Regions from separate parts of the Synechococcus sp. R55.4 genome, predicted to be linked through region 1. Evidence: riboswitches for the same ligand, from Rfam matches in the RefSeq annotation. Region 1 holds a riboswitch; the other holds the start of a gene.

Region 1 (15,308 bases):
CGTAGAGCTTTTGGGCAATGCGCATCGTCTGCTGGGCCGACAGGTGCAGCTTGCGGTTGGCCTCCTGCTGCAGGGTGGAGGTGGTAAAGGGAGGGGCAGGTTTGCGGGTGGAGGGGCGCTCTTCCACAGAGCTGACGATCCAGGCTTTTCCCAGCAAGCGATCCCGCAGGGCCTCGGCCTGGGCCTGATCCAACAACACCACATCCCGCCCGGCAATGAGCTGGCCGGTGCTGGGATCGAAGTCTTGCCCATTGGCCAGGCGTTTGCCACCCAAGCTCACCAGCTCTGCTGGAAAGACAGCCTGCTGGCCGGCGACGGTCGTTTTGGGCTGCAGCTCCGCTTTGAGATCCCAGTAGGAGGCTTTTCTGAAGGCGCGCCGCTCCCGCTCTCGATCCACCAAAAGCTTGACCGCCACCGACTGCACCCGCCCTGCCGAGAGTTTGGGGGCAATTTTTTTCCACAGCAGCGGCGACAGGGTATAGCCCACCAGGCGATCCAAGATGCGGCGGGTCTCCTGGGCACGCACCAGTTGTTCATCCACCTCACGGCAGTTTTGCAGCGCCTCCTGAATGGCCTCGCGGGTAATCTCGTGGAACACCATGCGGCGGGTGGGCACTTTGGGTTGCAGCACCTGCTGCAAGTGCCAGCTAATGCTTTCCCCTTCGCGGTCTTCGTCGGTGGCCAGGATCAGCTCGTCCGCCTTCTTGAGCGCTTCCTTCAGCTCCTTGACCACCTTTCTTTTGTCCTTGGGGATGACGTAGAGGGGCTCGAAGTCGGCGTGGACATTGACCCCCAGGCGGCTCCACTCTTCTCCTTTCAATTCTTCTGGAATTTCAGATGCCGAATCGGGAAGATCCCGCACATGTCCCATCGAGGCCTGAACCTCATACCCCGCAGGCAAGAACCCACGGATGGTACGGGCTTTGGTGGGAGATTCGACAATGACCAGCTTAGGCATAATTGAGGTTGGCAGCAATCGGCTTAGGTTGTCGCATTTCCCGCCCCAAGGATTGGGCGGGCCAGCATACACTGCAAGAGGTGCTTAAGATAGACAGCCTACTTTTCTGGAGCGTAGCAAGTCTACCTGCGCTTGACCAGCCGTCATCGGCGATGATCCGAGCGGTCTGGCCCCATCTGGCTGCTTTGCAGGACGATGAAACTACACCATTTTTCCATTCGCACCGCCGATATCTTCCGCTCCATCGCTTTTTACGAGGGGCTGGGCTTTGCGGTGGAAGAACGCTTTACTGCCGGGATCACGCTGGCCTGCTGGATGCGCGGCCCCTGGGGGCGTTTGGAGCTGATGCAAGTGCCGCAGCCCCATCCTGCCCCGGATCCCTTTGGGGATCCCCACTATGTGGGCTACTATCACCCCGCTTTTGAGGTGGGCCCCGAATGGGGATCCCTGGCCAACTACCTAGAACATTTGCGAGCGCAAGTGCCCCTTACCCTGCTGCTGCCGCCCCAGCTCCAGCAAATTGGGGGCCAGGTCTATGAAGTGGCGTTCATCGCCGATCCCGATGGCCTGCCGATCGAGCTCATTCGTCCCCAGGGATCCTCAGGAGAGAGTCTGCCCCAACGCCCAGAGGACATTAATAAATAAATAATATAAATAAATAGTTGGATAACTAGTTGATGGGTTAGAGGATCTAATTTGGGTGGGAGCGGTCGTTTCCCCTTGTCCAGATCCTGGAGAGCCAACCCTAAAGCTAAGCTAGTAGAGCTTCTGGGGAACTTAAGAGAAGGGTTTGTTGGCCGCTTGTCAGTTCAGCCTCACCTGATATGAAAGCTCAGCTTCCGGTGACGATTTTGACAGGTTTTTTGGGCAGTGGCAAAACCACGCTGCTCAAGCGCATCTTGGAAGAGGAGCATGGGTTGCGCATTGGGGTTATCCTCAACGAGTTTGGCGAGATTTCCATCGATGGCGAGTTGGTCAACATGCCCGAGGGGGGGCTGATGCAGCTCAACAATGGTTGCCTCTGCTGCACGGTGCGAGAAGATTTTGAACAGGCAGCCCGAGAGCTGCTGCAGCGTGCCCAGGCGTTGGATTACCTGGTGGTGGAAACCAGTGGGGTAGCGGATCCCAGGCAGGTGACCGAGCTATTTGTGCAGAGGGTCTTTCATGAGGAGTTGCGCCTGGATGGCGTGGTGACCTTGGTTGACGGTGCCGAATACTGGCGCAATTTCCAGCGCTCGCAAACCGCCGCCCACCAGATCGGCAGTGCCGACATTGTGTTGCTCAATAAGGTGGATTTGATCGACGAAGCCGAACGAGAGCGGATCCTTCTGGATCTGCGCCGCTACAACCCCGCTGCCCCTTGCCTGCTCACCACCCATGCCCAGGTGCCCTTGGCCCGCATCTTGGATGTGCATGCCTTTCGTCCGGAATTGTGGGATCCCAGGCTCCCCAATGCAGAGACTGAGGCCCACCATAGCCATCACCTCGAGGAAGACGGGATCCAATCGGTGAGCTTTCAACTGCAGCAGCCGCTGGATTTGGCGGCTTTTCGCGATTGGCTACAAGACATGCCCGAGACCCTTTTTCGCGCCAAGGGGGTGCTGTGGGTTGTGGATGAGCCGCAGCGGGTTATCTTTCATCAGGTGGGCCAGCGGCAAACCCTTTTTCTGGAACGGGACTGGGATCCCGATGAGCCCCGCCTGTCCAAAATTGTGTTGATCGGCAAGGGGCTGGAGCGGGAGCAGCTGGCTGCCGGCCTCAGCCGGGTGTGCGGGGCAACCGCCGCTGGCTAAGGATCCTCTTCAGTTTTTTCGGTTTTTGGATTGGGTGATCTGGGATGGCTCGCAGCAAACTTTCAGAGCAAGAACAACAGCAAATTGTTAGCGCCTACCGCGGCTCAGCAGCGACCGCCGTCGAATTGGCGGAGCAATTTCAGGTGAGCATCACCACCATCACCCGCGTGTTGAAGGAAAATATCGCTGCCGATGAGTATCAGCGGTTGATCCATCTCAAACGCTCGGCTGCCCGCCGCAAAGACATGGGGGAAAAAGTTGCTGTTGGCAGGATCCCAGCCCCAGAGCAGCAGATTTTGCCGCTGGAGCCGGAGCTGCCTTTTTCATCTCCCTCGCTGCAGCCGAACGCAAACGACGAAGGCGAGGATAACACCGCTGGAACAGAGTCTCTGCCAAAACTGCCCCCAGAAGAACTGCAGTTGGCGGCTGAGCTTCAGGAAGATGTGGAGGATGTCGGGGAAGAGGATGAGGAAGAGACCGAAGAAGACCGTGACCTCGAAGACGAGGATGAGGACGACCCTGACTATCTCCTAGAAGATGAAGATGGGCCAGAAGAGGATCCCCTCACCGATCCCAGCTATCAAATTCAGGTATTACCCCTGGAAGAGCTCACCCTACCGGAAACCTGCTATGTCGTTGTTGACCGCTACCAAGAACTGACCACCCGCCCTCTCAAAGAATTCTTTGGCTCGGGATCCCTGCCCATCGAAGGGATGGATAACGCCAATACGCTGCCGATTTTCGACAGCCACAAGGTGGCCCGCCGCTTTTCCGAAATGAGCCGTCGGGGCAGCAACACCTACCCACCCTACCGGGTAATCCAGTTTCCCGGCTACATTCTGGAGATTGTGCGCACCCAACTGCAAAAGAAAGGCATCACCCATCTGCTCATGGATGGGCAGATCTACAGTCTTTGACCAGCTCCTCAAGCTCAGGAGCGGGGGATTCCCGTTACTGGCGCAGGTTTGCAGCCCTGCGTGAGCGCCGTCGGCCTACTTCGCCACAGCAGCAGTACCCGTCTCCCTAGGAGCCTGGGCTGCCCCGCTCCCACGAGCCACCCACGCCAACGGAGCTGAAGGCTCCTAACCTCAGTCTCATCGCAGGCAGAGATGGCGCCAAGCTTGCCCTCATTCCACAGCCGCCGCCGCGTATTCCAGCTCCTCTTCCACCACTTCCGGTGGGGCCTCTGCCGCTTGTCCTTGCTTAGCGGCCAACAGTTGCTCGCGGTACTTGGCTGCCATTTCCTCAGCCTTCTCGTAAACCAGCTTGGGATCCCGAATCATGTCGCCGGGATTGGGCTCCAGTTGCTTGGTGGACAGCGAGATCCGCCCCCGCTCCGCATCTAGATCGATGATCATCACCTTCACTTCGTCGTTGACGTTGAAGACGCTGTGGGGCGTGTCAACATGATCGTGGGAGATCTCGGAAATGTGCAGCAGGCCGGAGACGCCGCCAATATCGATAAAGGCACCATAGGGCTTGATGCCCCGCACCGTGCCGACCACCACCTCGCCCACTTCCAGCTTGTTCATCTTCCGCTCCACCAAGGCGCGGCGATGGCTCAACACCAGGCGGTTGCGGTCTTCGTCCACCTCCAGAAACTTCAGGGGCAGCTCTTCGCCCACCAGCTCTTCTTTTGGCTTGCGGGTGCTGATGTGGGATCCGGGGATAAAGCCCCGCAGCCCCTCAATCCGCACCAGGGCTCCACCTCGGTTGGTGGCAAAAATGGTTGAGCGAACGGTGGCATCTTCTTTCTGGAGCTGCCGTACCCGTTCCCAGGCCCGCATGTACTCGATGCGACGGATGGAAAGAGTGAGTTGTCCCTCTTCGTTTTCTTCGGTGAGGATAAAAAACTCGCGGGTTTCTCCCGGCTGCAGCATCTCGTGCGGGTCTTCCAGGCGGCTAATCGACATCTCCTGGAGCGGCAGAAAGGCAGCCGTTTTGGCCCCAATATCGATCAAAGCACCGCGTGGCTCCACCGAGAATACTGTACCCGCCACAATTTCGCCAGGGCTGAAGTGATAGTCGTACTTATCCAGAAGGGCGGCAAAGTCTTCAGTGGTAAAACCTACATCGGCAGCAGTGAATCGACTCATAGGGGTGCAGTAACAGATCAGTTGCGCGGGATAAAGGGTAGAAGGCCAATCGAGTTTGGCAGGATCCCACTTCCACTTTCCCACCTGGGGAGGATGTGGCTGGGAAATACCATCGTAGCTTAGAGGAGCGTCTTTTGTGGCAAGTTTCCCGGCATCTTGCCAAGCTGGAAGATAGAAGATTTGGGAGAAGAACGATTGCACTTTATCGACCAAGCCGAAATTGAAGTGCAAGGGGGGAATGGCGGGGATGGCATCGTTGCCTTCCGCCGTGAAAAGTATGTGCCGGCTGGGGGGCCATCCGGCGGCAATGGCGGGCGGGGCGGCTCGGTGATCTTGGTGGCCGATCCCGGCCTGCAAACTCTGTTGGATTTTCGCTTTCAACCGGTGATCAAGGCGGAACACGGGGCCAAAGGGGGGCCCAACCATCGCAGCGGGGCCAGTGGTGCGGATCGGCTGGTGCGGGTGCCCTGCGGTACTGTGGTGTTCAATGCGGAGACGGGGGAATTGTTGGGCGATCTGGTGGGCAAGGGGGATCAATTGCTGGTAGCCCGTGGGGGCAAAGGCGGCTTAGGCAATGCCCATTTTTTGAGCAACCACAATCGCGCCCCCCGCCAATTCACCAAGGGCGAAGCGGGAGAACGGGTGCGCCTGCGCCTGGAGCTGAAGTTGATTGCCGAGGTGGGCATTGTCGGCCTGCCCAATGCGGGCAAGTCCACTCTGATTTCGGTGGTCTCCTCTGCCCGCCCCAAGATTGCTGACTACCCCTTCACCACGTTGCAGCCCAATTTGGGGGTGGTGCCCCATCCATCGGGAGATGGGGTGGTGTTTGCCGATATTCCGGGGCTGATCGAGGGGGCGCACTTGGGGGTGGGGCTGGGCCATGAGTTTTTGCGCCATGTGGAGCGTACCAGGGTACTGATTCATTTGGTGGATGGCACGGCGGCGGATCCCGTCAAGGATTACCAGGTTATTCAGCAGGAGCTGCGCGCCTACGGCCACGGGTTAATCGATAAGCCACAAATCCTGGTTTTGAACAAGATCGATGTTCTGGATCCCCAGCAGGTTGCCGAGCGCGCCCAGAGGCTGTCTGCTGCTGCCGGCACTTCGGTGGTGACCATTTCTGCGATTGCCAAGCAGGGGCTGGATGCCCTCTTGCAGCGGGTGTGGCAGTGCCTGGGTCGGGGATCCCAACAGCCTGCGCAGTTGGATCTTGTGGGGGCAAAATCCATCCAGTCCTAGGGCAGAAGAATCTTAGAATGGGAAAGCCCCTGCCTTCCCAGAACCCAGAGACGAGTGGCCATGTATATCTCGGCGGAGGATCTGCCACCGGATTTGCGTCAGATTATGTTGGCCGTTGAACAGGCGGCTCAGGCGAGGGCGGGAGCGTGTGTGGAGCTGCTGATGCTCCTGCGGCTGCTGGAGGAGTTGCACCGCGCGATCCTGGAAGGTGCCTTTCGGGAGTCTTTGCCCAACACCCGTCAAGCTCTGTATCGGGTGCTTCAGGATTTGGAAGAAGCCGGCGACTGGCCCTATCTGCCCCGTCTGCACATCCAAGCCCTGATGCAACAACTGAAGGACTGGCCCGAATCTCAGGGATCCCTGCCGGTGTCGGTGCCACCGACCCCCCGCCCTCTTGTGGAAAACCCTTTGGGGGGGAGCTGCTCCGAGTCTTGACCTCTTTCCACCTGCCCGATGGCCGAGTATTTTAAGCTGCATCCTCAACAGCCCCAGGCCCGTTCCATCCGGCGGATCGCGGCGGCTTTGCGGGAGGGGGCGGTGATGCTTTACCCCACCGATACAGTCTATGCCATTGGCTGCGATGTGACCCACAAACAAGCAGTGGAGCGGGTACGCCGTATCAAGCAGCTCTCCAACGACAAGCCTCTTACCTTTTTGTGCCCTTCTCTCTCACGCATTGCCCACTATGCCCAGGTAACCGATTCGGCCTATCGGCTGATGCGGCGGCTGATCCCGGGCCCGTTTACGTTTCTGTTGCCGGCCACCAAGCTGGTGCCCAAGTTGGTGATGGAGCCCAAACGGAAAACCACCGGCATCCGCGTGCCCGACTCGGCCATTTGTCAGGCTTTGCTGGAAGAGTTGGGCAATCCAATTGTCTCCACCTCTGCCAAGCTGGGGGGGGATCCCGTCGGATCCCTGGGCTTAAGTTTTGGGCAAACCTGGGAATGGGAGAGCGATCCCTGGGATGAGGGTGGGATCTTTGCGGCTGAGGAAATGCGGCAGTTGGAAAAACAGGTGGATCTGGTGCTGGATGACGATGCCCCCCGCCGGGCCAAGGTCTCTACGGTAATCGATTTGACCGGATCCGAGCCGCTGGTGGTGCGGGCCGGGCTAGGGTATGAGCAGGTGGCAGATCTGAACCTGAAACTGGTGGGAGAAGACGGTTAAGGGCAGAGGGATCCCGCGTTCTCTAAAATAGGGTCAGTGCCTTCGGAGTGTGCCCATGTCTGAGGCCCTGGCTCAGCAAAAATCGGCTCTGCTGCACCTACTGGAGGCGACCGACCGGGGCCGGAAAGTTTCCCCTGACCAAAAAGCCCAGATTTTGTCTCAAATTGCCGTCCTAGAAGCGCTCAACCCCACCCCCAAGCCAACATCGGCTCCTGAAGGGTTGGAGGGGAACTGGCTCACCCTATTTACCACGAGCACAGCTCTGCTGCGGCTGGCACAGTTGCCTTTTTTGACCACCGGCGAGATCTACCAGTGTATTCGGGCCAAGGCTGGACGGGTCTTCAACGTGGCGGAGATCCAGGGATCCGGCTGGCTGGGGGCTTGGGTGCCACGGGGAATCTTGGCGGTATCGGCACGCTTTTACCCCGAATCGGAGCGTCGGGTGAGGGTGATTTTCGAGCGATTGGTGTTCGGATCCCAAGCTTTGATGAGCTACGAGATCGAGAGTTTTCTCTATTTGCTCGAGCGGGCTCCGGAGCGGATCCCGGCTATTCAAATCGATATTCGCCGCCGCGAGCCAACGGGCTGGCTGGATATCACCTATTTGGATGAAGATTTGCGGATGGGCCGGGGCAGCGAGGGGAGTGTATTTGTCCTGAAACGGGTGAGTTGAGACTTCGGCTAGCCGGAGGGCTTAGAGGGTTCCGTTTCGGCTATTTTGTGAGATAGGTTTTGGGTTAGGGTGAAGCCTATTTCCTGGAGAACTTGCAAGGCGCGGTAGGACTCCCGCAAAGCTTGCAGCTCTTGCTGAGTTTGCTCCAGTTGCCGGGCTTTTTGCTCCTGTAAGAAGCGCAGCCTTTGATTTTCGGACGCCGTGCGACGCAGAACGTGCTTGAGTTTCTGCTTCTGCTGCTGAAGCCGAGTCCGCCTCACCTCCAACTGCTGCAGTTGGATTTCTTGGAGTTCCAGTTCTATTTTCAGAGTGGCGACCTGCATCTGGAGTTGGCGAAGTTTTTGGTTGAGCTCTGGCTCTGGTGTGGGTTTTGCCGACTCAGGGCTTGGGGAAGAAGGTGATGACAATTCTTGTAGGGGCTGCAACTGTTGGGCCTTGGCCTGCGAAGCTTGATCCTGGTGCTGCTCGCCCTGCAGTCTTACTTGAGTGTGTTCGCTTACTTCGGTTTCAGTTTCCGTCTGCTGCTCAGCTTGATCAAGAATTTGTCGATCGCGGATCTGGGTTTGAGGATCCTCGTCAACCGACTGCAAAGGGAGAGAATCCTCCTCGGGTTGCCGAGGGTTGCCGCCATAATCGGCGGGATCAAAGGGAGACAGAGCCGCTACCAGCGAGGCCCGAAAATCAGTCCAGGAGCCCGACTGCAGACCCATCTGAACCACCCGCCAGGCCCCATAGGAGGCCCCAGCGGCAGCCAGGATCCCAGGGATCCCGGCCAAGGATAAGGAAACCCTGGGCAGGGTTGGCAGGATCTGATCCAACAGCCCCACCACCAGAGCGAAGACGAAAATCCCGCTCCCCGCAGCAGCGGCACCCGAGACCCAAGAGGAGCGGGAAAACATCGTCATTGGCTTTTCGTTATCACAATCGCTAGAGCGGGAAAACCAGGTTCAAAAATGGCCTGTCTGCACTCAGTTTATCCCGCCAGCAGCCTCTGTTTCCCTCTCAGGGCACCTGCCAAGCCCGTTGGTGGTAGCCCTCTAATTGGGCCCAGGGATCCCCAGCCGCTGCGTGGGTATGGCCGTGGTCGTGGTGAGGGTGGGAATGAGGATGGTGATGGGATCCGTGCCCGTGATGGTGGTGATGATGCTCGTGAGGATGGTGATGGGTATGCCCAGCTCTGACCTCTGCGCTCACGGCCAGGCGAAACTTGCACAGGTGGCAGTTCATTTGGGTTTGGCCCTGTAGGGCTTCCTGCTCCAGTTGCTGCAGGCTGTGCAGCACCGTGTCCACAAGGCCCAATTCCGGCAGCATGAGCCAGTCGATTTCCGACTGTCGTTGTCGTTGTTGTTCCACTGCCGCCTCAATTTTTTTCACCAGCACTCCGGTAAACAGGAAGTAGGGCAGCACGATCACCCGGCGCGGATGCCAGGACAAGGCCCGCTCCAATCCCACGGGCAGGCGGGGATGGGTAATGCCGATAAAGCAAGTTTCCACAGCGGCAAACCCAGATCCTTCCCAAAGCAACCGGGCCAGTTTACAGGCTTCGGCATTGGCCTCGGGATCGCTGGAGCCGCGACCCACAAACAGGAGCACGGTTTCTGCTTCTGGGATCCGCTGCGGTTGGGCGGCCATCAAAGCGGCCAATCGGTCTCGCAGCAGTTGCAGGATCTCGATGCGGATCCCCAGCGGCCCACCGTAACGAATGCGCAACTGGGGATAGAGGGCCTGCAGGCGATCCAGTTCCATCGTCACATCGAACTTGTTGTGGCGGGCCCCAAACAGCAACAGCGGCAGGGCCACGATCTCCTGCCACCCTTGGGCCAAGCACTGCTCTACCCCCTGGGCAATGGTTGGCTGGGTCAGCTCCAGAAAGCAGGGGATCACCGGTCGATGGGGGGTGAGAGCTTGGTAAGCCTGGGCTAGCTCCAGAAAGGCTTGCTGCCCTTGGGGGTCGCGGGATCCGTGGCCGATGAGCAACAGGGGCAGGGGGACAACAGGAGACTGCCCAACCGCAAGCGGAGGGGAAACACTGAGGGTATTCAACACAAAAAACTCCGTTCCTTGTGAATCGCAAGGGGTACAGGACAACGGCAGGTGGGTGTTCTGGCTGAGGGAGGGATCCCATCACAGTTGCGTCACAGTGGCGGACTTGCACCGCGCTTTCCCCAGTCTGCCTGAGCCTTTTAGGTTAGCTTGCCGCTTGTCGTTCACCAAGCCCCCTGGGGGGATGTCCTTGTCTGCCAGAAGATAGCCCTGAGGCATGAGCGGTACGGCAGACTCATGCTCAAAGGGCAGCAAAACTGTTGCCGCGCTAATCCCCCTTGCCCCTGGGAGAGGGCCTAACGCCGGCCCGCTGGTCTGGGGGGCTGAAAGTGTCGCAGGCGCAGGGCATTGGCGACCACCGAAACGGAACTCAGGGCCATGGCTGCCCCCGCCAGCATAGGGTTGAGCAACCAGCCTGTAAAGGGATAGAGCGCCCCAGCGGCAATCGGGATCCCCAGCGTATTGTAGATAAAGGCGAAGAAGAGGTTCTGGCGGATGTTGTTGAGGGTGGCCCGGCTGAGTTGAATGGCAGTGGCGACTCCGCGCAGATCTCCCGACATGAGGGTTATATCGCTGGCGGCCATCGCCACATCCGTACCCGTACCGATGGCGATCCCCACATCGGCTTCTGCCAGAGCCGGAGCATCGTTAATGCCATCTCCCACCATCGCCACCCGCCGTCGCGGTTGTCTTAGGCTGCGTATGTAAGCTGCCTTCTGATCCGGACGGACTTGGGCAATTACCCGCTGAATGCCTGCTTGCCGAGCAACCGCTTGGGCCGTGGTGGGGTTATCCCCGGTTAGCAGGATCACCTCTAGACCCATCTGTTGCAGCTGTTGCACTGCCTCAGGAGAGGTGGGTTTGAGCGGATCGGCAATGGCCAACAGCCCCACCAGGCTCTGGGATTGGGCTACGCCGATCACCGTTTTGCCCTGGCTTTCCCAATTCTGAACCCGCTCTGACCAAGAGGGATCCCAGGGGATCCCCATCTCCTGTAGCCAGCTCAGCCGACCGATGCGAATCCACTGATCTTCCACCCAAGCTTCTGCCCCACTGCCTACCCTTGCCTGAAAGTGCCAGGCAGGAGGGATCACAATTTTTTCGGCTTCGGCTTTCTGCACCACCGCCTGGGCCAAAGGATGTTCCGAGTGCCGCTCCACCGCCGCTGCCAGGCGCAACACCGCCAGGGGAGAGGAGCCGTGGGCCCAAATATCGGTGACGGTAGGGCGACCTTCGGTCAGGGTGCCAGTTTTGTCCAAGACCACCGTGCGCAAGTGGTGGGCCAATTCCAGGCTGTCGGCACTTTTCACCAGGATCCCCAATTCTGCCCCTCGTCCCGTGGCCACCAGGATCGAGGTGGGGGTTGCCAACCCCAGCGCACAAGGGCAGGCGATGATCAGCACCCCAATCGTGTTCACCAAGGCCAGCGTCAGGTTGTCCGCCAACACCCACCAGAGCACGAAAGTTAGAACTGCCACCCCGATCACTGCCGGCACAAACCAGGCAGTCACCCGATCCGCCACCTGTTGAATTGGGGCTTTGGATCCCTGAGCTTCCTGCACCAGGCGCACGATCTGGGCCAGAACCGTGTCTTTGCCCACCCGCCGCGCCTCCATCACAAAGCTGCCCGTCTGATTCAGCGTTGCCCCAATCACCTCATCCCCCGCCGACTTGAGTACAGGCAGGCTCTCGCCGGTCACCATGGACTCGTCGAGGCTGGAGGATCCCTCTAGAATGACCCCATCCACCGGCACCTTCTCTCCGGGGCGCACCCGGATCCAATCCCCCACCTGCACTTCCCGAATCGGAATATCCTGCTCCACCCCATGGCGAATTACCCTTGCCGTTTTCGGTTGCAGCCCGATCAGCTTGCGAATGGCTTCGGAGGTTTGCCCCTTAGCCCGTTGCTCCATCCACTTGCCCACCAGAATCAGGGTGGTGACCACCGCCGACACCTCATAATAGACATCCGGGTGCAGTCCCTGCCGATGGAAAGAGTCGGGGAAAACCGTTGGGAAAATGGAATAGAAGAAAGCCGCGCTCGTCCCTAAGGCCACCAGCGTGTTCATATCCGCTGAACGCCGTTGCCAAGCAGCCCAGGCTCCCCGGTAAAAATGCCTGCCCACCCAAAACTGCACCGGAGCCGTCAGCAGCAACTGCAACCCAGGATTGTGCAGCCACATGGGAAAGCCCGGGATTTCCATTCCCAGCATCATCGGCAGGGATCCGATCACCAGCACCGTGCTGATGCCCACCCCTATCGCCACCTTGAGCTTCAGTTCCCGTTCTGCGGCCCGTTGGGCGATCCGCTCTGGATCCGACAGATCGTCCAGTTGCCAATCCTCCTGGATAAGGCGCGCCCGATACCCCGCCCGCTCCACCGCCCGAATCAGCGCCTGCGGATCCACCAGCCGGGGATCCCCTTTGACGGTGGCCTGCTCACTGGCAAAATTCACGGATCCGGAGGATACTCCCTGCACCTGAGTGAGGGCCTGTTCGATGCTGCGGGTGCAGGAGGCACAGCTCATCCCTTGCAGGGCCAACTGCCAAGTGCCCTCAGGAGAAGGCGCAGAGGCCGATAGTGCACCCGATGACCCTTTATGGGCAGACATGGCAACACCTTGTTGATGAAACGACAGCTACTCTCCACCCTGGGCAGGGCGAAGGCAGCCATCTGTACAGAAATTCAAAACAGACGCCCGACCGTTCCCGGCCCAAAATTGACTAGGCCGGGGGATATCCCACCTGGGTGAGGGCCTGCCGCAAATCGCTCACAGACCGCCCAGAAGTAATCCGCACCTGTTTGGTTTTGGGATCCCCTTCCACCTGGGCCTGGGGATCCAGTTGCCGCACCGCTTGCGCAATGGTGTCCACGCAAGCCGCACAGGCCAGCTTGGGCACTGTCAAAACAACCTGCATCTTGGGAAACCTCCCCAACCCAATGCCACTGAAAGGATGCTAAACCTTACAGTGGACTGGAAGGTCAAGGGGGAGTCTGAGGCTCGTCCATATTCCAGCGGTAGTCCACCTGATAGCCCCGCTGTCGCCAGTCTTCTTCCAGTTGCACCTGTTGGGTGAGGGCTTTGCGCAGAGAGTTGATCAGCTCTTGTGTGCGGGCTCGGTTGCCGAAATCCTGTTCTTCCACTGCCGGAAAGGTTTGCCGCTCCAATACCCGCAGCAGAAATTCGTAGTGGATGTGAGCCGGCACAGGAATACGTTTCATCGGTCTGAGCAATCCTTAGAGATCCATTGTTCTTAACAGAGATCCATATGATGGAGGGTTCTCATTCACTGAGATGACAACAGGTGGCGCACAGCTTGGCCGGGATCCGGCTGTCTCACCAGAGCTTCCCCCACGAGCACAGAGCGCACCCCCCAGGCCCGCAACTGCTGCAAATCGGCAGGGGTATGGATGCCGGACTCGCTGACAATGGGCAGCTCGCCGAGGAGATCCGAGTGGGCGGCCAACAGGTCGCGCGTTGTGTTTAAGTCCACCGCAAAGGTTCTCAGATCGCGATTGTTGATGCCAATGAGCACCTGCCCTCTGGACTCTTGCAGTTGGGGCAAACGCAGCACCCGCTGCAACTCTTGGGAGGTGTGCACCTCCAGCAGAGCCGCCATGCCCAATTGCCGAATCAGCTTGAGAAAGTAGCCCAAATCCGCATCGGAGAGAATGGCGGCAATCAAGAGCACTGCATCCGCCCCCAAGGCGCGGGCCCAGAGGATTTGGTAGGGGTAGAGAATGAACTCCTTGCACAGGATGGGGATCCCTGCCGCTTGACGGATCTGCCGCAGATACTCGCCACTGCCCTGAAAGAACCGCTCATCCGTCAGCACCGAGAGACAACTGGCCCCACCGGCCTCATAGCTCTGGGCAATGGCCACCGGGTCAAAGGGATCCCGGAGAACGCCGCGGCTGGGGGAGGCTTTTTTGACCTCGGCAATCAAGGAAACAGGGTGAGGAGACTGGGTAAGAGCCGCCACAAAATCCCGCACCGGCGGGGCTTGATCCAGTTGCCGTTGCAATTGCTTCAGGGGAAGCTGCTCCCGTTGGCGCTCCACCTCCTGTTCTTTGTGCCAGACGATCTCTTCCAAAATGTGGCGCGGCTTGGCTTCCGGCGCTGTTGTCTGGTACACCTGAGAGGCTACGACCACCGGCGGGGCAGGAGAACGCCGACGAATAGAAAGCGGCTCACCTTGCAGCTCCATACAAACCCTGAGCAGAACCCTACACCACACCCTAGACTACCTTAGTGCTCCGCCACCGGTTTGAATAGCTACCCCGGACATCCCCAAAACTCATCTGGCGAAGGTGCTTTTTTTAGCCTATGGTTGAGTCTAGAGCGGTAAGGTATAGAGTCTGATGCCATCTTTTGCGCCTTGGGGAGCCCTACTCCGGCAGCCGTTCATTGTTCCCCAGCCAGGGGCGAGGGCTCGGTGGGGTTAGGGTTTGGGATTGGCGTTGTCCATGCTGTTTTGAAGGAGTTCAGGCGTGCTGTACCTGGCAGAGCTATCCAAGCCGATTGGGTTTGCTAAGTCGTCTCTACAATTGCTGGCCAAGCAGCAGCAGGACAATACCTGGGTGGCCGTGAACGAAGAATCGATTACCCTGGAAGGCCGCATTGCCCAGGAGGCCGGGCGTTTCAAGGATGGGTCGCTGGTGCTGGCGGAAATCTCCGGCAGCCGTCAGGTCGCCCGCATCAGCGAAGCTGCTCGCCAACTGGTGACTTACCTGCAAAACTTCAGCCAACTTCAGCTCAAAGCCCGCAGCCAGGAAGAGGAGATCGAGGTTTGGAAACAGTCCCTCACCTTTCAGGCCCATGAGCTTAAACGCCGCGAGATGGATCTGGCAGCCCAAGAAGAAGAGGTGCAGCGGCTGTACGAGCAATACAAAGCCGTAGAGGAAGATCGCAAACTCCTGGACAGCCTCAAAGAGGAGCTGGCAGCCCAGCAAGCTTACTTGGCCGAACAACAGCGGCTGATCGGAGAACAGCGGGAAGCTCTGAATCGACAGCGGCAAGAGTTGGAAGCTCAATTGCAAGAAGCTCGCTCCAGCCGATTGGGGGAAGCAGAAGCAGCGCAGCTACAGGCTTTGGTGCAGCAGCTCCAGGAGACTCTACATCCGGCTGGGGATCCCTTGGCGCTTCTGCAGAGCTTGAAAAGCCACATTCAGCAGCAGCAGGAGCACTTGAATCAACAGATTGCCCAACTGGAAGCAGAACGTCAGCAGGCCCAGATCCGGCAAGACGAGCTGGATCGGGACTACCGCGCTTGGCAAGAACGCCGCGCCGCTTGGTGGGGATCCCGACAATCCCTGGAGCACAGCCAAGCAGAATGGC
Region 2 (15,308 bases), on a different contig from region 1:
ACGGAGACGTTAATCCCGACACAGGGATCCAATACGAGCTTGGCAGGTGGCGATTTCTTGGGGGGTGAGGTTGTCCCAATTGACGTCGCGGCGCAGCACCAAGCCATTGTGCCCAGTGATGAAACGGGGCAGCTCTGCTTGGTCGATCACGCTCAGATCCCGCATGTGATAGGTAGTGTAATAGGTAACATCTGGGCTCTCGAAATCCACGTCGATAAGGGTGAGGGTCTTGCGGGGGGGCAGAGGGCTGCCCAAGAGGGGACGAGGGCCAGAGCCGAGAATGCCGCAGTGAAGCAGTTGCAGTTGCCCTTTGTGGCCAGGGTAGTAGCCGTGGTCGTGGCCGCTGATGTAGGTGTGGACGCGGTACTTCTCCAGCAGAGCCCGTTTGGCATCCGCCTCCAGCAGCACTTCTCCCGGATCGTCGCGCCCGACAGTGATGGCGTAGAGGGGCAGATGGCCGATGACAATGCGCAACTTGGCCTTCTGAGCCCGTTCGCTGGCCAGAGCCGCTTCCGCCCAGGCCATTTGTTCGGGCGGGATGTAATTGCAGGTGGCATCCCAGACTAGGTAAAACACATCGTCTTTTTCAAAGGTGTAGTAGAAGGGAAAGTCCCCCCGATCCACAAAGTTCAAACCTGGGTCGTGGGCCGGATCGTTCCAAAACTCGCGGGCCAGATCCCGTTCTTTTTGAAAGAGAAAGCCGCCCCGCGTGGTGCGGGCACAGGAAGCATCGTGATTGCCCAAGGTAAAGCCGTAGGGAAGTTTGGCCGCACGGATTGGGCCAGCCACATGCCGGTCGAAGGCTGCCCACATGGCGCGAATGCGCTCCTCCGACAGGCGGGGATCCTGACCGGCCACCATATCTCCTCCTCCCAAAACAATATCCGGCTGAAGATAGGGGATGAGGCCAATGCCCCGATCCACCTCTGGGTCGTATTCCACCGAGCCGTAGATGCCGTTCATGTCACTGATGACCAAGAGGCGCAGATCTCGGCGGGGGGGGATGTAGAGGCCATGGGGGGCATCTGGATGGGGGACGACGGTGGGGGTGGGCTGGGGGGTAGGAGAGGGGAGAGCGGCTCTAGGGGATCCCATCCCTGGGGCTAGATGAGAGGGCTGCTGCCGACTGGCCCAATAGGCTCCTGCCAATCCACTGCTGCTGGCCAACCCCAACAAACCCAGAATTACCTTGCGCCGCTGCATGATCTTTGCCCCCAACACTCCAGCGGTATTGTAGAAAATCAAAAGGCTGATGTTGGGCTCTTCCATCTGCGCACGGCCTGGACTCGGCTCGAAGATGGCTATGCGCGGCAGCTCTTGTAGAGTTCGGGGTGTTTTTTGAACAACTGTTGACGCACAAATGCTACCTTGGTAGGGATGAGCAACTACCTATCTCAGACTCGGTATGACTTGAGGTTTTCCATGCCTCGCCCCTTGGATTCTTTGGAAGCTGCTTTGGAACGGTGCCGGGAGTGCAATCTGCGTTTGAGCCGACAGCGCCGTTATATCCTGGAGCTGCTGTGGCAGTGTGGCGAGCACCTCTCCGCCCGCGAGATTTACGATCGCCTAAATCAGCAGGGCAAACCGATTGGCCACACGTCCGTTTATCAAAACCTGGAAGCTTTGGCCAGCCACAACATTGTCGAGTGCTTGGATCGTGCCGATGGGCGCCGCTACGGCAACCGCACCCATCCCCACAGCCACGTGAACTGTCTGGATAGCAACCGCATTTTGGATGTGGATGTGGAGCTGCCGCCTGAACTGCTGGCCCAGGTGGAGCAACAAACGGGCACCCGCATCCAGAGCTACCGCATCGAGTTTTTCGGGGTGGAAAAGCCTGCGGAGCCCCAGCAGTAACCTTGGCAAAGGGATCCCTGCTGCCCTGAGCAAAAGCTGGGCAAAGGTCAGTAAGCTCGATTTTGGCCTTTGCCGATTTGCGACTGGATTTGCTCGAGAGAACTGGCAGGGGCCAGGCATTTGTTGCCCCAGCACACCAGCCCTAGAGCTCCTTCCGGCAGAGGTTCGGCTTCGGTGGGGAGAGCAAAGACGGTGGTGGGCCAAGATCGTTGCTGAAAGGCGGGAATGGAATCGGCCTCCAGGGTGACTTTCACCCAATTGCTATACCAATCCAGTCCGGCAAAAAGGCTGGGGCAGGTGCGCGGCTGGGTGCTCATGATGTGGGCAAAGGTTTTCAAGGCCTGCTCTGCCCGCTCCAGGTAGTCCAGATCTCCAGTGAGGGCGGCAAGGCGCACCAGGTTGGCAATGGCCACCCCATTGGCTGCAGGGGTAGCGTTGTCCTGGAACTCCTTCTCTCGCACCAACAGCTCAGGGGCACTCTGGGCATCGCTGACAAAGTATCCCCCCCTGGCCGGATCCCACAGTTGCGCATCCATCTCCTGCTGGAGCTGGAGGGCAGCCTGCAACCAGTCTTGAGGGGTGGGATCCCCCACCAGGGGCAGGCAGGCTTGCTGCAAGTCCAACAGGGCCTTGATCAGCAGGGCGTAATCTTCCGATTTGGCGGGCACCTGAGCTGTGCCATCGTAGTTCAGGCGCAACAGGGATCCGGTCTCAGGGTGGCGCTGCTGGCTGAGGATGAATTGGGCAGCCCGCAGAGCGAATTGCAGATAGTCTGCGTTGCCGAACACTTGATAGGCCCGCGCCAGGCCGGAGATCATCAAGGCGTTCCAAGAGACGATCATCTTGGTGTCGGTGACAGGTGGGATTCGCCCCGGCCAGGATTGCAGACGGGCCGATTGGGCATCCACTGCCGGAGGGAAGGGAACTCGTCGATCCGCAGAGCCATAGCGTGCCTGAAACAGATGGGTGGTCAAGGCGGCTTCAACTTCTGGCGGCAACGTCCCCCCCTGTTTGCGCTGCAAGACGATGCAGCCGGGCCGATCGGGGAAGTTGCCCCCCGGCGATAGGTCAAACGCCTGCTGCAAGGCGCGGAAGGTTTCTTCCCCCAAGAGCTCCTGCAGCTCCTGCCAGCGCCAGACGTAGAACTCTCCCTCCTCTGGCTCTCGATCCTCTGCCCGGGCAAAGCTGTCGGCATCTTGAGCGGCGTAGAAATACCCGGCAGGGGCGGTCATCTCTCGCGCCACCCACTCCACCGTCAGCCGCACCGCCCGCTCGATGGCCGGATCTTGGATACCGTGCGCCCACAGATCGGAGAGAAACTCTAGGATCTGCCCGTTGTCGTAGAGCATCTTTTCAAAGTGGGGCACCGTCCAGGTGGGATCCACGGTGTAGCGGTGAAAGCCGCCGGCCACATGGTCGAAGATCCCTCCCAGCACCAAGGCCATGCCTCGCTCTTTGGCCCGTTCCAGAGCGCTCATGGAGCCGGGGATCCCTTCTGGTGGGTCGAAGCGGGCTGAGCGCAACACCAACTGGGCGTAGGGCATCATGGGAAATTGCTGCACCGCCCCGGCATTGGCGAGCAAAGGCTGGATCTTGGGGATCCCAGAGCGCAGCAGGTCGGCGGGAATGTGGTCTTCCGGCACCAGGTCGCTGAGGGTGGTCAGAGCCGTCAAAATCTGGCCTTTCATCTCCTCTATTTTTTCCTTTTCCTGCCGGTAAAACTGCAGGATGCGCTGCAGCAAGGCCAGAAACCCCGGGCGGCCAAAGCGGGGCTCTACGGGAAAATAGGTGCCGGCGTAAAAGGGCACCAGGTCATCGGGCGTGAGGAAAACATTGAGGGGCCACCCCCCCTGCCCGCTCATGAGCTGCAACGCCTGCATGTAGATGCTGTCGAGATCCGGCCGCTCCTCGCGATCCACCTTGATGGGCAAAAAATGGGCATTCAAAAAGGCGGCAATTTCAGGGTTGGAGAAGGCCTCGCCCTCCATGACCGTACACCAGTGGCAACTGGAATAGCCGATGGACAGAAAAATCGGCCTATCCTCGGCCCGCGCTTTCTCCAGAGCCTCGGGGATCCAAGGCCACCAGTCCACCGGGTTCTCGGCGTGCTTGCGCAAGTAAAGGCTGGAACTTGTGGCGAGGCGATTGGCCATAGGTACACCCTCTCACCTTTTTTTGCTTTTCAGGCTAGCGCGTTCTCCTGCCGAGGCCGAACCAACCCACTGTTGTTCAAGATACACTCACCCAGGATCCCTGTCGGTCAAGCCTGCTCCTGCTCGGCAGCCGGGATCAAAAACTCCAGAGGGCGCCCGTGCAAGACCAAGGTGGTGCTGGGGTTTTCCACAAAGCCGATCCGCTCGTAAAAGCCGCGCTGATGGGTTGTGAACAGGTAGATGCGCTCCACCGACTGCAGGTGGGGATGGCTGATCAGGGTTTCCACCAACTTGCGCCCAATGCCCTGACGTCGGTAGTCGTGATCGACCACGATATCCCAGAGGACGGCCCGGTAAACCCCATCGGAAGTGGCGCGGCCAAAGCCAATCAGGCGCTCCCCATCCCAGGCGCTGACCACCGGATGGCTGTGGGCAACGGCCCGCTCCATCTCCTGCCGCTGGCGATTCTGCGCCCAAAAGGCATTGCGGTTCAACAGCAGGAGAAGTTGATCCAGATCCAGCTCGCCCCGCTCCAGAGAGAAGCGAATGTTGCGGTTGTCCACCGGCTGACGAGAGAGGGCAATGACAGGCTCAGGAGAGGGATCGGGCATGAAGAAGACCTTTGCAGCAGTGAGGGTTGGCAAGGAAGGGGGAGTTCAGCAAAACACTTGGGCCTGACAAACTGAGGCTAGCTGGCCGAGGCACTTTCGGCGGTTGGCCCCGCATGCTCTAGGGCATAGGCTTTGAAGCGCTCCAGATCCGCCTGGATGGTGCTCTCCACCACTTTGCCCACAAACAGGCCATCCAAGATTTTGCCGAGGATCCCCGGGATCTTGTAGGCCACCGACAGCTTCACAATGGTACTGCCTTTGCGGTCGTAAAAGCGCAGCGCGCCCCGATTGGGCAGCCCCTCCACCGAACTCCAGCCAATGTGTTGGTGTTTCACCACCGTGTGGGTGCGGGAGATCCAACTGAAGGTGAGGCCGCGGGTGTCCAGTGTCCACCGGGACAGCTCCTGATCCAGCAATTCCACCGAGCGGATCCACTTCATCCAACGGGGCATGAGGGTGAGGTTGGCCCACAAATCCCATACCTGCTCGATGGGAACAGGCACCTCCACCTGACAGGTATGCTCTAGCCAATCCGACTCTGACATAGGGCCTCCCACGCAACACCCGGCAGAAACACAAACCATCCAGGGGCTTGACCACAACGCCTCGGAACGGGATCCCTGCCTTTACAAAATTTTATATCGACCTAAGATAGCATTATCGGCCTCGTGAAAGTTTGGGGCTCTGCGCTTTTTGGCAGCCCGGTTTCTTTTTCCAGCAAGTTGCGGCTGCCCCCCATGAGGGCAATGCAGAAGGCAGGTATCATGATTGCCATCTGCAAGCTCCACTTGCAAAGGTTCGGTGCATCCACTCGGTTGACTCGACGGGACGACCTCACCATGGTTTCACAATGGAAACAGCATCTTAAGAACTACTTCGTGGCGGGGTTGCTGGTGGTGATCCCTCTGGCAACTACCATTTGGCTGACGGTGGAGGTGGCCACCTGGAGCATTGGCTTTCTGACCAGCATTCCGAAGCAGTTCAATCCCATCCAGGGTTTGCACCCGATCTTGATCAACCTCATCGATCTGGCGGTGGGCCTGTTGACGCCGATTGTGCTCATCCTGTTGATTGGCTTCATGGCCCGCAACATTGTCGGCCAGTGGCTGCTCAATCTCAGCGAACAGTTGCTCCATGCGATTCCGGTGGCGGGGCTGGTGTACAAGACCTTGAAGCAATTGGTCAGTGTTTTGTTTGCCCCCAACAATCAGCGCTTTCGGCGGGTGGTGCTGGTGGAATATCCCCGACCAGGAGCTTGGGCGCTGGCCTTTGTGACGGGCACCATTCAAACTCCCATTCGGCCCGATGGGCCGCAGCGCTCCCTTGGCCTGTTTGTGCCCACCACCCCCAATCCAACGACGGGCTGGTACGCCATTGTGCCGGAAGACCAGGTGGTGGAAGTGTTCATGCCGGTGGAAGATGCTTTTAAGATGCTCATTTCCGGCGGCATTGTCACCCCTGAGAGTTTTGAAGCGGGGCTGCAGCGGCGAGAAGGAGCTTTGGCCGTGACCATGCCCAGTTTGCGGGAGCTGGTGGAGCAGGAGCGGGTGGCAGGATCCCCCAGGGCTGACTCGGTGGGCTCTGAGGTAGGTTTTGAGACTGAAGGGATCCCTTAATCCTGCTTTCCTGTCCCTGCAGAAGGGCCGGGCTGCCAGAGCTGGTATTCTTTGGCCTGTTCCAAGCGCACATAAAAAGGCCGCATTTGCCGATCCAATGCCTCCACTTGCTCGGGGGAAAAGGCTTTCCAATCAGCGCGGCTGGCCCAGCGGAGGATGAGGTGGACAAGTTCAGGATCCTGCTGATCCAGCCAAACTTCTTTGCCCAGAAAACCCGGATGTCGGCGAAGGGCAGATCCCCAAACCCGCTCGTCTTGCTCAAGAAAGGCTGCTTGCCCACCGGGAGGAACCCGGAAGCAGAGATGTTCGATGGCGATAGGGCCGGGCGGGCTGGGGCAGGTCGACATAGGAGCAGAGGCGGCAAAGTTAAAGATGGGCCCTCTCAAGACTCCAGGGGGGAAGCAGTCAATCGTTGCAGGGTGGGAATGAAGTCGGGGTAGGAGATGCGGGCACAGTCGGCTCCCCTGAGGAGGGTGGATCCCTGCGCTCCTAGAGCTGCCACCATCAGGCTCATGGCGATGCGGTGATCCTCGTGGCTATCGACCTCGGCCCCGTGAAGAGGGATCCCTCCCTTGATTTCCAGGCCATCAGGATATTCAGTGACCTGGGCTCCCATGCGGCTCAACTCTTGGGCCATGGCTGACAGACGGTCGCTTTCTTTCACCCGCAGCTCTGCGGCATCGCGAATCACCGTGATCCCCTCGGCAAAGGCCGCCGCCACCGCCAAAACCGGGATCTCGTCGATCAGGGTGGGGATGAGATCGCCGGCGATGGTGCAGCCGCGCAAGCGGGCCGAACGCACCCGCAGATCTCCCAGGGGCTCGCCGGCCATTTCCCGGCAGTTTTCAATTTGAATATCGGCCCCCATCTCCTGCAACACCCGTAGTGCACCGGTACGGGTGGGGTTGAGGCCCACATCCCTTAGCAGCAATTCGCTCTCGGGCACAATGGAGGCGGCCACCAGCCAAAAGGCTGCCGAGCTGATATCCCCCGGCACCTGAACTCTCTGGCCCACCAGGCGGGATCCCCCCACCACGGCCACGGTTTTCGCCTCTGGATCCACGTGAATGTCGGCTCCGAAGGCCCGCAACATCCGTTCCGAGTGATCCCGAGAGAGAGCCGGCTCGGTGACTTGGGTGGTGCCTTCTGCCAGCAGGCCCGCCAGCAAGAGGCAGGATTTCACCTGCGCTGAAGCCACCGGGGAGCGGTAGTGAATGCCCTTGAGGGATCCCCCTTGTACGGCCAAAGGTGCCAACGTCCCACCGGCCCGTCCCCAAATGCTGGCCCCCATCTGCCGCAGCGGTTCTACCACCCGCCCCATGGGCCGCGAGCGCAGGGAGCGATCGCCGGTGACGGCAAAAAAGCGCCCGGCCTGGCCCGCCAGGATCCCCAGCATCAGGCGCAGGGTGGTGCCGGAGTTACCTGCATCCAACACGTCTGCCGGTTCTTGCAGCTGGCCCAGGCCAACTCCCCGAATGCGAACACACTCGCTGTTGAGCTCCGAAATATCTGCCCCCAGCGCCCGAAAACAGGCTGCCGTACTGCGGGGATCCTCTCCCAGCAACAGCCCTTGGATGGTGGTTTCTCCTTCGGCCAGGGATCCCAGCATCAGGGCGCGGTGGGAAATGGATTTGTCGCCGGGGATGCTGACTTGGCCGCGCAGGCCCTTGGCCGGCGAGAGAGTGAGGATATCGGTAGAAGAAGAGTGAGTCAACACAGCAACTCTGATGGCAGACTGGGCAAAAGCGGCAGCAGTCTCATCTTACTCAGGCCCGGACTCATGCCCCAGAGATCTTACCAGGGATCCCAAGACAGCCTGTCTTTTGACGGCCACCCCTCTTTTCTCAGAGGATCACCTTAACAACATGGATTCCTCGGTCGGGGCCTGGCCTCGGCCTTTTTTTTGCAGATACTGAACTTTGTAGCAGCAGAAATAGAACCCCCGCAGACCGTGCTTGGCAAGGTGTATCAACACGATTCCGTTTTGACCGAGGAGGTGATGGCCTACCTGCAACCCCAGGGGGGCGGTATTTTTTTGGATGTGACGTTGGGAGGGGGTGGACACAGCTTGGCGCTGCTGCGGGGGGGAGCTGCTCGAGTGGTGGGGTTGGATCGGGATCCGGCGGCTCTGCAGGCGGCGCAAGCGCGTTTTGCAGCAGAAGGGATCCCCGGCAGCCGCATCCAACTGTGGCACCTCAATTTTGCCGATTTCGATCTGCAGCAGCATGGCTTTCGGGATGAGCAGGGGCAGGGGATTCCCTTCGATGGCATCGTGGCCGACTTGGGGGTGAGTTCGCCGCAACTGGACTGCCCTGAGCGGGGATTTAGCTTTCGCGGAGAGGGGCCGCTGGACATGCGCATGGATCCCAGTGCCGCTCAGGAAACCGCTGCCGATTGGGTTAATCATCGCCCGGTCGAAGAGTTGATCGAGATTTTCACCCGTTACGGCGAAGAGCGATTTGCCCGCCGCATTGCCCATCACATCGAGCAGGCTCGTCCCCTCGCCACAACTACCCAGTTGGCCCAGGTGGTTTGGCAGGCGGTACCTCCGGCAGCTCGGCGAGGCCGCATCCACCCGGCCACCCGCGTCTTTCAGGCGTTGCGCATTGCCGTGAACCGAGAACTGGAGGCTTTAGAAACCTTGCTGGCCCAAGCCCCCACTTGGTTGAAACCCGGCGGCAGGTTGGCCGTAATCAGCTTCCATAGCCTTGAAGATCGCCTGGTGAAATGGGCCTTTCGCAGGGATCCCCGTTGGCAGGTGCTCACCCCCAAGCCCTTGTCCCCTTCCGAACTGGAACGGCAACGCAATCCACGGGCCCGCTCTGCCAAACTGCGAGTGGCTGCCCGCAGCAGTCAGATGTAGGTTTAGGTTGGTTCTCCCGCTCTCAAGAGATCGGCTACCGTGAAGCGGACAGCTGTCCTGCTGAGGCCGGGAATCGGGAGAAGGGGGTTGCTATTGGGGGATGCGGGGAACTAGGGTGAAGCGGAACCGGCAGTCCTGCACCGTCGGATCCCTTGGTGTGTGTGAGGTTAAGCCCTATGGTTAGCCAGCCTTTGAACGCAGGTCTTGATCGTCCCAAAAGCCCTCGTCGCCACAGACAGCCTTCTGCTCTGAGCCGACCCCTCTCCGGTACAGTTCAGGCCAGCCGCACCCAACCTTTGAATTTGAAGTTGAAATCAGCCCATCCTCGCAGCCAGCATCTTGCTTGGGCAGAACACCTAGCCTGGTGGAAGCAAATCTCCACAGGGATGGCTATCCTCTCCGGCGTTTCAGTGTTGAGCCTTTACAGTTGGACTGTGCATACCCAAAGCCGGTGGAGCCAGCGTTACCAGGTGTGGCAGCAGATGCAGCGCAACGAACGACAGTTTCTGCTGACTCAAGAATCCATTGCCAATTCTCTCCGGGAAATCGCCGACCGCTCCGAAATGGTGCCGCTGGTACCGGATCGGATGATTGAGGTGCCGATTGCCTCTCCCAGCCATGTTGAACCGGATCCAGCCCACCAGGCAACGGCTTTGCCGGAAAGAGCGCTCCGCGCCGCTCACGCGACCGAAAAAGCCCCTCTTTTCTATCCGGTTGGGTACTAGTCCAATGAATCCCGTGGACAGCAGCCAAGCCACTGCTCCCCTCTTACTCTCCCAAAGGCTGTGGATTTTGCAAGATCTCAGCGTATCTCTATCCTCCCTATTCTTCAAATTCTTCAAAAGTCAAGGGATCCCTGGGCCTCAGGATCTGGAATAGTAGTGGGCTACTCTTCAACTGCTTACAAAGCAGTGAAGAAATCTGGCCTAAATGGGATGTGGCCCATCCGAAGCCCTGGGATTGCCGTTGGGATCCCGTTCACCCCTGGGGATGACATCCCCCCTGGCAGGATAGGAACTCCAGAGCAGGGGATGTATGATGCCTAGCACGGCTTTTTCGGAGCAATCGCAGAGAAAGCTGTACCGACAGGTTGTCCTGGGGATCAGCCAGGGCATGTAAAGGGGAAAGTCCGGTGCAAATCCGGCGCTGTGCCGCAACTGTGATGGGCTTGGGCTAGACCTATGCCCTCAGTCAGGATGCCCGCCTGCGGTTCTGGCTCGTCTTTCTTCCGCGTCGCACGGAATCAGGAGCTTCAAGAAAGAAAATGAATCCCATTCTAGGTCTCAGCCTGGCGCTGGGGGGTCTTGTTTTGGGGATCCCAGCGTGGGCGCAGCCGGCAGCTTCCCCGCCCTCAGCTCAAGAGGTTTTGGAAACCGGCGTTAGCGCCGAGATTTTAAATCAACCCGTCACCACGCCTTTTCGTCGCCCCGGCTTGCTGCGGGATTCTTCCCGCCCGGTTTACGTCGTTACCCGCCAGCAAATTCGAGAGCAAGGGGCAAGAACCGTTCAGGAGGCCCTGCGCTACCTGCCCGGGATCCTCAGCGACGGCACGGCAGGAACCCAGTTGGGAGCCCTTAGCTCCCAGTTTATGCGGGGAGGACGAACGGCCCAGGTTTTGGTGCTGTTGGATGGCCGCCCCATTAACGACCTGGGCTTTTTTGGCGGGTTCGATCTGTCTCAGATCACTACAGATGTGGTCGAGCGTATTGAGATCTCTCCAGGTGGGGGCTCCACCTTATACGGCTCCGATGCCGTTGGCGGGGTCATCAACATCGTGACGCTGGATCCAAAGCCGGGATCCGAGACCGTGCTGGAAGCGGCTATCGGCAGCTACGGCCTCAACGAGCAAGGGATCCAAAACCGCGGCCAGGTGCAGGATCTGGGCTGGGTGGTCAGCTATCGCCGTCTGCAGAGCAACAACGACTTTCCTTTTGAAATTAGGCGTTTGGGCAAAGCAGGCAGGCGGGAGAACTCGGCAGTGGAGTACCACAACCTACAAGCCAAACTCACCTGGCAACTGGCAGAAGGCCAGGTCCTAACAGGAAATGCCCTTTATCTCAATAAAGCGTTTCAGGTGCCCGGCAGCACCGAGTTTCCCTCCCCCGATGCAGTGCAAAACACCAACGACCTGCTGTTAGATCTCAGTTGGCTGTGGGATCAAGAGAAGGGATCCCTGCAAGCTAGGGTATTTTTTGACGACCTCAACTATCGCTTCAGCGCCCCACAAAGCCAGGGATCCCGGGATGAGATCCTGCGAACGGGGTGGGGATCCCAACTGCAATACACCTGGAAGGCTGCTGAAAACCTGGAGCTTACTCTAGGAGCAGACTACCGATCCATTTCAGCTCGCAACACCACCTTCTCCTTTGCCAGGGGATCCACCAATGTCAACTACGACAATACCGTGAACCAAGGGGCCCTCTTTGCCCGCCTGGATTACAAGCCACAGCCCAACTTTTATCTCAACTTAGGTGTTCGCCAAGATTCGAGCAATCTGGTCAACGGTTCGGCCACCTCTCCCGCCGCAGGGATCCGCTGGGTTTTGGCAGAAGGCACCACCCTGAGGGCCAATTATGCCGGCAGCTTTCGCACCCCCTTGATCTCAAACTTATTCTTTCGTTTGCGGGGCTTTTTTGAGGTAGATGGGAACCCCAATTTGCGACCGGAGCGGGGAGAGAGTTTTGACATTGGCCTGGATCAGGCTCTGGGAGATTTTGGCCTACTGCGCTTGACCTTTGCCCATAACCGCATCCGCGATGGCATTACCTTTGTCAGCACTGGCCCGCGCAGGGGAACCTACGAAAACATTGAGCTCGTGGAATACACAGGCATAGAAGCAGCCCTGGATTTGCGATTGGGGGAAAACTGGACTCTTTTTGCCAACTACACCCTGAACGATCCCATCATCCGCTCGGCGCTGGATCCCAAAGCGGTTGGCAAACAGCTAGCCTTCGTGGGAGCAGACAGCTTCAACCTGGGCCTGAGCTACCGCGATGCAGAGGATCAGTATGCCTCAGTTTTCCTGCATCACATTGGCACTTTCTTTACCAACAACGCCAATACCCAATCTCTGCCCGGCTACACCAACCTGGCTCTGCGGGGAGGGATCCCAGTAGCAGAAAATCTCGCTCTCGAGGTGGGAGTCGATAACCTGCTGGATGAGCAATATGAGGTTTTCCCCGGCTACCCCGGAGTGGGTCGCACCGTTCGGCTTAATTTAAGGGGCCAATTTTAGAGCGACTTGAGGCTGACTTTTAGCTGTCTAACTCACTGCTGAATCCTTGGCCAAGACATTGAGATCGTCTTTGCCTCTTCTCACACCCTTTGCTTGGACAGAAACCTATGACTATATCAAGGAGCACCATGTCTCGATCAACTTCCCAGTTGCCCATCCAAGCTGGCAGCGCTGCTCAGCAACCCAGCAGCCATTGTCTTTGGGTTTGTGTCACTTGCGGATCTCGGTGGGTTAACGGCCAAAAAGAAGGGATTAGCAAGGGAGAAATGCTGCTGTCTGCCCTGCAATCTCAAACCCTCAATCCTCAACTGACCCTGAAGCCGGTTGCCTGTATGAGCGGCTGCAGCCATGCTTGTGTCGTTGCGTTGGCAGCACCTCAAAAGATGACCTATGTTTTTGGAGATCTCGATCCAAAAGATGTGGATCTCATTCTGCAGACAGCAGAGCTCTACCTCACCAAGCCAGATGGGATCCTACCCTGGGCCGAGCGCCCTCTCAAAAAAGAGGTGATTACTCGTATTCCACCACTACCTTGAGGAGCTCTCTCATGGCCACTTTTACCCCCTGGATAACCCCTCTCCATCAAACTTGGCAGGAAGTTTCTCTGACGGGTTGGACAACCCTTTATGAAGGGATCCCTGCCCACATCGACTGCTTGGGGCCGTTGCTCTACGAGCTGTTTCAAGAGCACTGGGCCGAGATCCAGGTGGGCCATGTGGCGGAAGGCGGGGTGCTGGAGCTGGCTTTCAAGAAACCTCCAGCTTTGTGCGTGCTCTACGATGGCTATCTAACCGTTGCCACCGAAACTTGGCACCTGCATTTGTGCCTGGAGGAGCACCAAGGCGGCCCCCATCGTAAGACCCCACCCGAGCTGCGCCGCAAAAGATTGGTTAGCCGTGCTGCTCTCTACCGGCGCCTCAATCCCCAAGGTCAGCCCCGCATGTGGGGAATCCAATTCTGGAATGGAGCAGAAGAGCCTTTGCTGCAGATTTTTCTGCCCAGCCCCTTTTTGGGGCCAGAGGAAGACTACCTGCCGGAAGGCAAAGCAGATTACCAAAAGCTTTCTCTTTACGAGCGCATCCGCGCCATCTATGTGCAGGGGAAAGAGCGGATCCCCTATGAGGATAACCCTCTTAAACGTCCCTACCTTGCCGTCTGTCGTTCCAGCCGTTGTTATCCTTCCCGCAACTACCAACCAGTTGTGGAAGCTCTGGAATCGGCTCTTCGAGAAGCCAACCTGGACGTACAGGTTATCACCTCAGGCTGCTTGGAAGTTTGCCAACAGGGGCCCGTGGTTTTTTACTCTGGGGATCGCACCTGGTACAAGCGGGTTACTCCCCAAGTAGCTCGACAAATTGTTTTTGAGCATTTGCTTAATAGCTGTCCTCTGAAAGACCACCTTTTTCCAGGAGATTAAAGCATGATTGGCCTGCAATCGAGTGCTCAACCTATCCCCAGCTCTCGCCGCTTAATCCCAGCCCCACTTTGGATACAAGCTGCTCAAGATTTGGCCCGAGGCTGGTTCTGGCCCAGCTTGTTTACCACCGTCGGCTGTCTCAGCAATATTGCTTATACATGTACCCTTCCTTTTGTAACTGTTGGTATTGTTGCGGGCACAACTTTAACCCGCCAAAGGGCAATCATTAGTGCTTTGATGATTTGGCTGGCCAACCAAATCTTTGGCTACACCTGGCACAACTATCCCCGCACTCCCGATTCGTTTGCCTGGGGGTTGGTGCTGGGGATCGGCACGGTGGGGATTGCTCTTGCTGGCGGTTACCGACCTCTGTTTTCTCAGTCCAAGCCGCTTCGGCCAAGGCAACTGCTGCTGAACTATCTCTGGATCCCGGCCATGCTCATCTTGGGGTTTCTGGCTTTTGAAGGGCTGATTTTGGCCGCCGGCCTGGTTTTGGGGGGAACGGAGGGCCTGACCCTGCCCATTCTGGGCAAAATCTGGCTGCACAACTGGCTGTGGACAGGACTTTGGATTGGGATCCACGCGCTGCTGGTGTGGGACAGAGGACGTCGCCGGGTGTGGCTTGGAGAGGAGAAACTGCGGTGAGCTGCTCCCGTACAAGCTCTTCCCATCCCGTCAGCGGTGCGGAGCACTTTTGCAGTGATCTAGAGCATCCCCAAGAGGGATCCAGGCCAAAATAGGGGCGACCTGTGTGGGAGGGGATCCCTTTGCAACTCAGTCGCGTTAACAGTGAGCATGACTCTAGTCAATGATACGCTGGACTATACTGAAAATAATGTACAGTATGTTCAGTATGGCTGCTTGGTATGGCTAGGTATGTAAAACCGAGAGAAGCGGCGGATTATTTTGGGGTGTGTCTCCACACTTTGAGGCGATGGGAACAGAAGGGCTGGATCAAGGCAATACGTACACCATCCGGTAGGGCGAGAAGGTATGACCTCGACAGCTACATTAAATCACCAAGAAAAACCAAACGAGTCGTTTTGTACGCCCGAGTCAGCAGTCGAGGGCAGAAACCAGACTTGGAGCGACAGATTGCAAGACTGGTTAACCTCTATCCTGGAGCCGAAGTGGTCGGAGAGGTTGGCGGCGGTCTCGACTTCAAAAGACCAAAGTTCCTTGCCTTATTGGAACGAGTTCGTGCGGGAGACGTCGGAACGATTGTGGTCGCTCACCGGGATCGACTCTGCCGGTTTGGATTTGAGCTCGTTGAGTGGTACTGCCGTCAATACGGGTGCGAGGTCTTGGTTCTCGATGACGATCACCTTTCTCCCCAACAGGAACTGGTTGAGGATATCCTCACCATCCTGCACTGCTTCAGCAGTCGGCTCTACGGACTCAGAAAATACCGGGCTGCAATCGAGAAAGATACGGATTTATCCGGAACCAGCGCTGGCTAAAGTTTGGAAGCGGTGGCAAGCGGCGTGCCGGTACTGCTACAACCAAGCGATTGCCTATCAGCGTCAGCATGGTGCCCCAAAAACGGCCAGAAAGCT

Evidence for each region. Region 1 has a riboswitch for cobalamin ahead of NW842_RS03520 (sirohydrochlorin chelatase). Riboswitches for the same ligand answer to the same signal wherever they lie in the genome.
Region 2: it holds a riboswitch for cobalamin, as region 1 does, so the genes downstream of both, NW842_RS00200 (TonB-dependent receptor plug domain-containing protein) here and NW842_RS03520 (sirohydrochlorin chelatase) in region 1, are expected to answer to the same signal.

What each region holds. Positions count from the first base shown of each region.
Region 1 is NZ_JANSIF010000009.1:4,313-19,620, reverse strand. It holds gene topA (type I DNA topoisomerase) at 1-958, opposite strand, end outside; gene NW842_RS03565 (VOC family protein) at 1,154-1,603, shown strand; gene NW842_RS03560 (CobW family GTP-binding protein) at 1,783-2,751, shown strand; gene NW842_RS03555 (hypothetical protein) at 2,796-3,668, shown strand; gene NW842_RS03550 (30S ribosomal protein S1) at 3,879-4,847, opposite strand; gene obgE (GTPase ObgE) at 5,043-6,086, shown strand; gene NW842_RS03540 (hypothetical protein) at 6,147-6,521, shown strand; gene NW842_RS03535 (L-threonylcarbamoyladenylate synthase) at 6,540-7,253, shown strand; gene NW842_RS03530 (PAP/fibrillin family protein) at 7,309-7,926, shown strand; gene NW842_RS03525 (hypothetical protein) at 7,935-8,831, opposite strand; gene NW842_RS03520 (sirohydrochlorin chelatase) at 8,929-9,969, opposite strand; cobalamin riboswitch at 10,002-10,138, opposite strand; gene NW842_RS03515 (heavy metal translocating P-type ATPase) at 10,266-12,581, opposite strand; gene NW842_RS03510 (heavy-metal-associated domain-containing protein) at 12,694-12,888, opposite strand; gene NW842_RS03505 (DUF5340 domain-containing protein) at 12,953-13,192, opposite strand; gene trpC (indole-3-glycerol phosphate synthase TrpC) at 13,258-14,178, opposite strand; gene hmpF (pilus motility taxis protein HmpF) at 14,462-15,308, shown strand, end outside.
Region 2 is NZ_JANSIF010000001.1:30,531-45,838, forward strand. It holds gene NW842_RS00150 (metallophosphoesterase family protein) at 10-1,269, opposite strand; gene NW842_RS00155 (Fur family transcriptional regulator) at 1,423-1,857, shown strand; gene NW842_RS00160 (thioredoxin domain-containing protein) at 1,905-4,010, opposite strand; gene NW842_RS00165 (GNAT family N-acetyltransferase) at 4,118-4,621, opposite strand; gene NW842_RS00170 (SRPBCC family protein) at 4,699-5,166, opposite strand; gene NW842_RS00175 (DUF502 domain-containing protein) at 5,461-6,237, shown strand; gene NW842_RS00180 (TIGR03792 family protein) at 6,234-6,584, opposite strand; gene aroA (3-phosphoshikimate 1-carboxyvinyltransferase) at 6,620-7,954, opposite strand; gene rsmH (16S rRNA (cytosine(1402)-N(4))-methyltransferase RsmH) at 8,201-9,100, shown strand; gene NW842_RS00195 (hypothetical protein) at 9,277-9,825, shown strand; cobalamin riboswitch at 10,171-10,323, shown strand; gene NW842_RS00200 (TonB-dependent receptor plug domain-containing protein) at 10,365-12,335, shown strand; gene NW842_RS00205 (DUF1636 domain-containing protein) at 12,464-12,871, shown strand; gene NW842_RS00210 ((2Fe-2S) ferredoxin domain-containing protein) at 12,883-13,752, shown strand; gene NW842_RS00215 (hypothetical protein) at 13,990-14,397, shown strand; gene NW842_RS00220 (IS607 family transposase) at 14,619-15,212, shown strand; gene NW842_RS00225 (RNA-guided endonuclease InsQ/TnpB family protein) at 15,100-15,308, shown strand, end outside.